2 linked regions of the uncultured Dysgonomonas sp. genome follow. Each later gene encodes a partner of the first gene's protein in a complex. Links are inferred from orthologs where the notes say so. Each region holds a gene or a part of one and is shown in the gene's direction. Other genes may lie near its edges. The genes, in order: secA and secY.

Region 1 (4,169 bases):
GTAATGGAATATTACAAGAATGGTTATACGAAAGAAACTTCGGGGGACCTCTTTATCGAGTTACAACCGGGGTATAAAATCGTAAACGAACAAGATGCTTCATTTAAAGAAAAACAAATACGGAACAATGCTATTGTCTGTCCTGTTATATTCTTCGGAAATAATATAAAGGCCGAAAGAATAAAAAGGACTATAAAGGCTACAGAGATAGCCCCTACGGTGTCGTACATCATGCGTATACGTTCACCGAATGCAGCGAGGGAAGAAGCCCTATCGGAATTGCTTTAAAATCTTTAAATCTTGAAACATTAAATTTTGAAATAAATAAACTAAATATATGGGATTCGCTGATATTTTATCATCATTATTCGGGAACAAATCTCAACGCGACTTAAAAGAGATTAATCCATACGTAGACCGCATTAAGGCTGTATACCCGTCGATAGAGAAACTCTCTCATGACGAACTACGTGCCAAAACTGCTGAAATCAGGCAACAGGTACAAGACTATGTGGCCACCGAAAAAAATAAGATTGCCGAACTGAAAGCCGGGGTTGAAGCACTGGAAATAGACCAACGCGAAGACGTTTGGGCAGAAGTGGACAAACTGGAAAAAGAAGTTACCGACAAATATGAAGAAGTACTCGAAAAAGTACTTCCTGAAGTATTTTCAATTGTAAAAGAAACCGCTCGCCGCCTCACAGAAAACGAAGAAGTTATTGTGACTGCCACTGAGTTTGACAAGGAACTTGCAGAAACACATGACTTTGTAAGTATAGATGGTGATAAGGCTGTTTATTACAAACGCTGGACTGCCGGAGGAAACGAAATAGTATGGGATATGATCCACTATGATGTACAGCTCTTTGGTGGAGTTGTGCTACATAAGGGTAAAATTGCTGAAATGGCCACGGGGGAAGGTAAAACGCTGGTAGGTACACTGCCTGTATTCCTCAATGCCCTTACCGGAAACGGTGTGCATGTGGTTACGGTGAATGATTATCTGGCAAAACGTGACTCGGAGTGGATGGGACCGATCTATATGTTCAACGGATTGTCTGTTGATTGTATAGATAAGCATCAGCCGAATTCGGAAGGCCGCCGCAAAGCATATCAGGCAGATATCACATTCGGAACGAATAATGAATTCGGCTTTGACTACCTGCGTGATAATATGGCAATTAACCCATCGGACCTTGTGCAACGCAAGCATAATTATGCGATTGTGGACGAGGTTGACTCCGTATTGATCGACGATGCACGTACTCCACTGATTATATCTGGGCCTATTCCCAGAGGGGAACAACAACTGTTCGAGGAATTCCGTCCGCGTGTAGAAATCATTGTTAAAGCGCAAAGGGATCTTTGTACAAAATTATTGGCAGAAGCCAAAGCAAAAATAGCTTCGGAAGATAAAAAAGAACAGGAAGAAGGAAGTTTGCTTTTGTATCGTTCATTCAAGGGACTTCCTAAAAACAAACCACTCATTAAGTTCTTGAGTGAACCGGGAGTTAAATCTTCCATGTTGAAAACCGAAGAGCATTATATGGCAGAGCAAATGCGCAATATGCATATTGTTACTGACGATTTGTACTTCGTTATTGATGAAAAAAACAACAGTATAGAACTCACTGACAAAGGAATAGACTTACTTACCGGTAATTCTGATGACCCATTATTCTTTGTATTGCCGGATATTGGCGCGCTTCTTTCCGATTTAGAAAATCAGTCGCTGACCGATGCCCAGAAAGCTGAAAAGAAAGACGAGTTGATGCAGAGCTACTCTATCAAATCGGAACGGGTACACACCGTAAACCAATTACTTAAAGCATATGCTTTGTTTGAGAAAGACGACGAATACGTTGTTATGGACAACAAAGTAATGATTGTAGATGAGCAAACAGGCCGTATTATGGATGGCCGCCGTTATTCAGACGGTTTGCATCAGGCTATAGAAGCAAAAGAGCGTGTGAAAGTGGAAGCTGCCACACAAACATTTGCAACTATTACCTTACAAAACTATTTCCGTATGTACCACAAGCTTTCGGGTATGACCGGTACGGCGGAGACAGAAGCAGGAGAGTTGTGGAACATCTATAAGCTTGATGTGGTTGTGATCCCTACCAACAGACCAATCGCACGTAAGGATATGAATGACCGCATCTATAAAACGAAGCGTGAAAAATATACTGCAGTCATCCACGAGATAGAAGAGCTTGTAAATCAAGGCCGAGCTGTACTTGTAGGTACTACTTCGGTAGAAATCTCCGAGTTGTTGAGCAAGATGCTCACCATGCGTAAGATCAAGCATAACGTACTGAATGCCAAGTTACACCAGCGTGAAGCAGAAGTTGTAGCCTTGGCCGGACAACCGGGGGCAGTTACCATTGCTACCAATATGGCTGGTCGTGGTACCGACATCAAACTTGCACCAAGTGTAAAAGAAGCTGGAGGATTGGCTATTATAGGTACAGAGAGACACGAATCGCGCCGTGTAGACCGCCAGTTGCGTGGTCGTGCAGGACGTCAGGGAGACCCGGGCTCTTCTGTATTCTACATCTCACTGGAAGACGATTTGATGCGTCTGTTCGCATCGGAACGTATTGCCGGAATGATGGACCGTATGGGCTTTAAAGAAGGCGAAATGCTTGAACATAACATGCTCAGCAAGTCGGTGGAACGTGCACAAAAGAAAGTGGAAGAAAATAACTTCGGTATCCGTAAACGTTTGCTGGAATACGATGATGTGATGAACTCGCAACGTGAAGTTATTTACAAACGTCGTCGCCATGCACTTATGGGCGAACGTATCGGAATCGATATCGTGAATATGTTCTACGACACTGCCGTGAATATAGTAGAGCAATATGCGGACAACCTTGACTACGAAGGATTGAAGATAGACCTGCTGCGCTTGCTTGCTATTGAAGTTCCGTTCGATGAAGCCAGCTTCCGCACGATGAAATCGGATGCAATGGTAGATCAGATATACGATACGGCAGTTCAGAACTTCAAACATAAGATGGACCGTCTGGCTGAAATCGCAAATCCCGTAATCAAACAGGTTTATGAAGAACAAGGCGATAAATTCGAGAACATACTGATTCCTATTACAGACGGAAAACGCGTTTATAATATATCTTGTAATCTGAAAGAAGCATACGACAGCCAGTCGAAAGATATTATCAAATCGTTTGAAAAGGCAATCGTATTGCATACTATAGATGAAGAATGGAAAGAACATCTTCGTGAGATGGATGAACTTCGCCAGTCTGTACAGAATGCAAGTTATGAGCAAAAAGACCCTCTGTTGATCTATAAACTGGAATCATTCAACTTGTTCAAATCTATGCTTAACAGTGTTAATGGTAAAGCCGTAACAATACTGATGCGCGGACAAATACCTGTACGTGAACCGGAACAGGTACGTCAGGCAGCTCCGGAGCAAAAGACAGATTATAGCCGCTATCGTACCGAACGTAACGAGATGGAAGACGGAAACGCTACTCAGGGAGGAGGACAAAGACCGCCGCAACCACAGGGTGCGCCGAAAATAGCACCCGTACATGTAGATAAAAAGCCGGGAAGAAACGAGCCTTGCTATTGTGGAAGTGGTAAAAAATATAAGAATTGTCACGGTAAAAACGAATGATCTCAGTGCACGAGAGAAATGAATTGGCAGGTTATATTTTGAATGCTTGATTTATCTCTCAAACCTGCTAATAATTAAATATAAAAAGCCCGATGAAATTTAGTATTCATCGGGCTTTTTTGGCATATTATATTTTCTTAATACAAAGAAAATTTGTATCTTAGCATGTTTTTTGAACACTAGAAAATACCTCATTTCGGAGGTACTTCACAAATATTTGAGAATAAAAATTTTATCTTAAAATAATGGCAGAAACAGAGGACAGAATTATTAAGATTAACATCGAGGATGAGATGAAATCTGCCTACATTGACTATTCAATGTCGGTAATAGTATCGAGGGCATTACCTGATGTAAGAGACGGATTCAAGCCCGTTCACCGCCGTATCCTTTTTGGTATGAGCGAACTTGGTAACGCATCTAACAAACCACACAAAAAATCCGCCAGAATTGTCGGAGAAGTATTAGGTAAGTATCACCCGCACGGCGATTCATCAGTTTATTTTGCTATGGTGCG
Region 2 (3,232 bases), 2.9 Mb from region 1 along the record:
TCGTAGTGGTAGGAAATGAAGATGGTATAGTAGGCTGGGGTCTTGGTAAAGCTGGTGAAGTAACGACAGCTATAGCTAAAGGAGTTGAAGCTGCTAAGAAAAACCTTATCAAAGTTCCGGTACTTAAAGGAACAGTACCTCACGAGCAAGTTGCCCGTTTTGGAGGATCTGAAGTACTTATTCGTCCGGCTGCTCCCGGTACAGGGGTGAAAGCAGGGGGTGCGATGCGTGCCGTGCTAGAGAGTGTAGGTGTAACAGACGTATTGGCAAAATCGAAAGGTTCGTCAAACCCTCACAACCTTGTGAAGGCTACTATCGAAGCTTTAGGCGAGCTGAGAGATGCATACACTGTAGCTCAGAACAGAGGTATTTCTATGGAAAAAGTGTTTAAAGGTTAATTTGCAAAGAAAATTATTATGGCAAAGATTAAAGTTAAACAAGTTAAGAGCAGAATCAAGTGTCCGAAAGACCAAAAATTAACTTTAGACGCTCTTGGGCTGAAAAAGTTGAACCGTGTAGTAGAACATGAAGATACACCTGCTATCAGAGGGATGATCAACAAAGTACACCATTTGGTTACTATTGTAGAGTAATTTAGTTTATAAGATAAAAAATATAAAAATATGAGTTTATCAAATTTGAGACCTGCTGAAGGATCAACTAAAACCGGAAAAAGAATCGGACGTGGTACGGGTTCAGGATTAGGTGGCACTTCCACAAGAGGTCATAAAGGAGCTAAGTCCAGATCAGGTTATTCTAAGAAGATCGGATTTGAAGGAGGGCAGATGCCTATCCAACGCCGTTTGCCTAAATTCGGATTTAAAAACATAAACCGAGTAGAATACAAAGCTATCAATCTGGATGTATTGCAACGTTTGGCAGAAACTAAGAACCTTGCTAAAATCGATATTCAGACATTGATCGATGCAGGCTTTATTTCTTCCAATCAATTAGTGAAAATATTAGGAAACGGAGCCATCACTACAAAGGTAGATGTTGAAGCTCACGCTTTCTCAAAAACAGCAGAAGCTGCAATTCAAGCAATAGGTGGAACAGTAACTAAACTGAAGTAAGATGGGATTAGTAAAAACACTGGAAAATATATGGAAGATTGAGGATCTTAGAAAAAGACTCATGATTACCTTCTTTTTCGTGGTGATCTATCGCTTCGGAGTTCATATCGTTCTGCCAGGAGTAGACCCGGAAGCTCTTAATGCCCTTCAGGCTAAGACTTCAGGGGGTATTCTGGACATATTGAACATGTTCTCGGGAGGTGCATTTGCTAATGCATCAATTTTTGCATTGGGTATTATGCCTTATATCTCTGCTTCTATCGTTATGCAGTTGTTGGGTATGGCTGTGCCATATTTCCAAAAGCTACAACGTGAAGGAGAAAGCGGGCGTACCAAAATGAACCAGTACACACGTTATCTGACAGTAGCTATTCTCCTATTCCAGGGGCCGGCTTACCTGTTGGGTGCGTTGGGTGCAGCAGCTCCTACTTCATGGGAATTTCTTATTCCTTCAACCATTATTTTGGCCGGAGGTAGTATGTTTGTTCTTTGGTTAGGAGAGCGCATTACAGATAAAGGTATCGGAAACGGAGTCTCTTTCATCATTTTGGTGGGTATTATAGCCCGTCTGCCACATGCGCTTATCGGTGAATTTTCTTCACGTCTGGCAAGCCAGGGAGGCGGATTGGTAATGTTCCTTGCAGAGATTGTGTTCTTGTTACTTATTATTTGCGGTGCAATTCTGTTGGTACAAGGTACACGCCGTATACCAGTACAATATGCAAAAAGAGTTGTAGGAAACAAACAATATGGAGGTGCACGTCAGTATATACCATTGAAGGTTAATGCTGCTAACGTGATGCCGATCATCTTTGCTCAGGCAATTATGTTTGTGCCTATCTCTATTGCGGGATTCTCTACCGAAAAAGGCGGATTCTGGGGTTCATTTATGGATCATACCAGTGTAGCATACAATGTTGTGTTTGCATTCCTAATCATTGCTTTCACATGGTTCTACACAGCTGTGACTATAAACCCTGTGCAGATGGCTGATGAACTGAAACGTAATAACGGATTTATACCGGGTATCAAGCCTGGGAAGAAAACAGCAGATTATATCGATTCTATTATGTCTCGTATAACATTCCCAGGATCATTGTTCCTGGCTATGGTTGCTATTCTTCCTGCGTTTGCCAGCTACTTTGGTGTGAGTCGTGAATTTTCACAATTCTTTGGAGGAACATCATTGTTAATCCTTGTTGGGGTTGTGTTGGATACATTACAGCAGATCGAAAGTCACTTGTTGATGAGACATTATGACGGTTTATTGAAATCGGGAAGAATCAAAGGTCGTTCTGGTTCAATTGCAGCATATTAAGGAGGTTATAAATGATATTTCTGAAAACAGACGAAGAGATCGAATTGATGCGCGAAGCCAATCGCCTTGTAGGTATGACCTTGGGCGAAATGGCAAAGCATATAAAACCGGGTATCACTCCGGCTCAATTAGATAAAATTGCGAAAGAATTTATACAGGATCATGGAGCCAGACCTTCCTTCTTGGGATATAAGGGTGCTCCGGGCGCTGTGGATTTCCCGGGTGCGATTTGTGCTTCAGTTAATGAACAGGTTGTGCATGGATTTCCAACAGACTATGTTCTTAAAGACGGTGATATTATTTCTGTCGATTGTGGTACGGAGAAAAACGGATTTTGCGGCGATTCGGCCTACACATTTTGCGTAGGAGAAGTTGCCGAAGACGTGAAGGCTTTGCTCAGGGCAACGAAAGAAGCACTTTATAAAGGAATAGAAAAGGCAGTAGATGGTAATCGCATAGGCGATATCGGTGATGCCGTTCAGACATATTGTGAGAAGCGTGGTTATTCGGTCGTTCGTGAACTGGTAGGACATGGTATAGGGCGTAAGATGCATGAAGCACCTGAAGTTCCTAACTATGGCAGACGGGGTACAGGTCCCTTACTTAAAAAGGGGATGTGTATAGCAATAGAGCCGATGATTAACATGGGAAGCAAGAATGTTGTTTTCGAAAGCGATGGTTGGACTATCAGAACCCGTGATCGTAAACCTTCGGCCCACTTCGAGCATACTGTGGCTATTCGTCAGGGTAAAGCTGATATTTTATCAACATTTGAATTTGTAGAAGCTGTTTTAGGAAATAACGCAATTTAAAAACCTTTTATTATATATATGGCTAAACA

What was found.
Region 2: the proteins of secA (region 1) and secY are in contact, whole or in part, in a crystal structure (PDB 3DIN), measured with the Thermotoga maritima proteins. The link is inferred for uncultured Dysgonomonas sp. from one-to-one orthologs. Residues at the interface, in WP_004082002.1 of Thermotoga maritima: Glu261, Ala262, Arg263, Lys300, Ala301, Arg302, Thr303, Ile304, Ile305, Leu323, Tyr324, Asp325, Pro326, Val329, Ser330, Tyr333, Ile336, Lys340, Phe345, Val349, Glu363, Phe364, Tyr374, Ser375, Gly376, Gly377, Glu393, Ile395, Thr482, Ser483; in WP_004081795.1 of Thermotoga maritima: Glu108, Gly109, Glu110, Glu111, Ala236, Glu237, Arg238, Arg239, Ile240, Thr241, Ile242, Gln243, Tyr244, Ala245, Arg246, Arg247, Val248, Thr249, Gly250, Arg251, Arg252, Val253, Tyr254, Gly256, Ala257, Ser258, Thr259, Tyr260, Leu261, Pro262.

Annotation. Positions count from the first base shown.
Region 1 is NZ_LT599032.1:168,760-172,928, forward strand. What follows is about bases 13-3,852. They hold secA (preprotein translocase subunit SecA), read left to right. Parts: upstream 13-337; coding sequence 338-3,652; downstream 3,653-3,852. Other genes in these bases: QZL88_RS00710 (alkaline phosphatase family protein), read left to right, coding at 13-288. Outside these bases: more of QZL88_RS00710, read left to right, coding at 1-12; gyrA (DNA gyrase subunit A), read left to right, coding at 3,898-4,169. UniProt on the Escherichia coli protein: Required for protein export, interacts with the SecYEG preprotein conducting channel.
Region 2 is NZ_LT599032.1:3,081,684-3,084,915, forward strand. The notes cover bases 330-3,232. They hold secY (preprotein translocase subunit SecY), read left to right. Parts: upstream 330-1,074; coding sequence 1,075-2,391; downstream 2,392-3,232. Other genes in these bases: rpsE (30S ribosomal protein S5), read left to right, coding at 330-398; rpmD (50S ribosomal protein L30), read left to right, coding at 417-593; rplO (50S ribosomal protein L15), read left to right, coding at 624-1,073; map (type I methionyl aminopeptidase), read left to right, coding at 2,403-3,203; infA (translation initiation factor IF-1), read left to right, coding at 3,222-3,232. Also shown: more of rpsE, read left to right, coding at 1-329. UniProt on the Escherichia coli protein: The central subunit of the protein translocation channel SecYEG. Consists of two halves formed by TMs 1-5 and 6-10.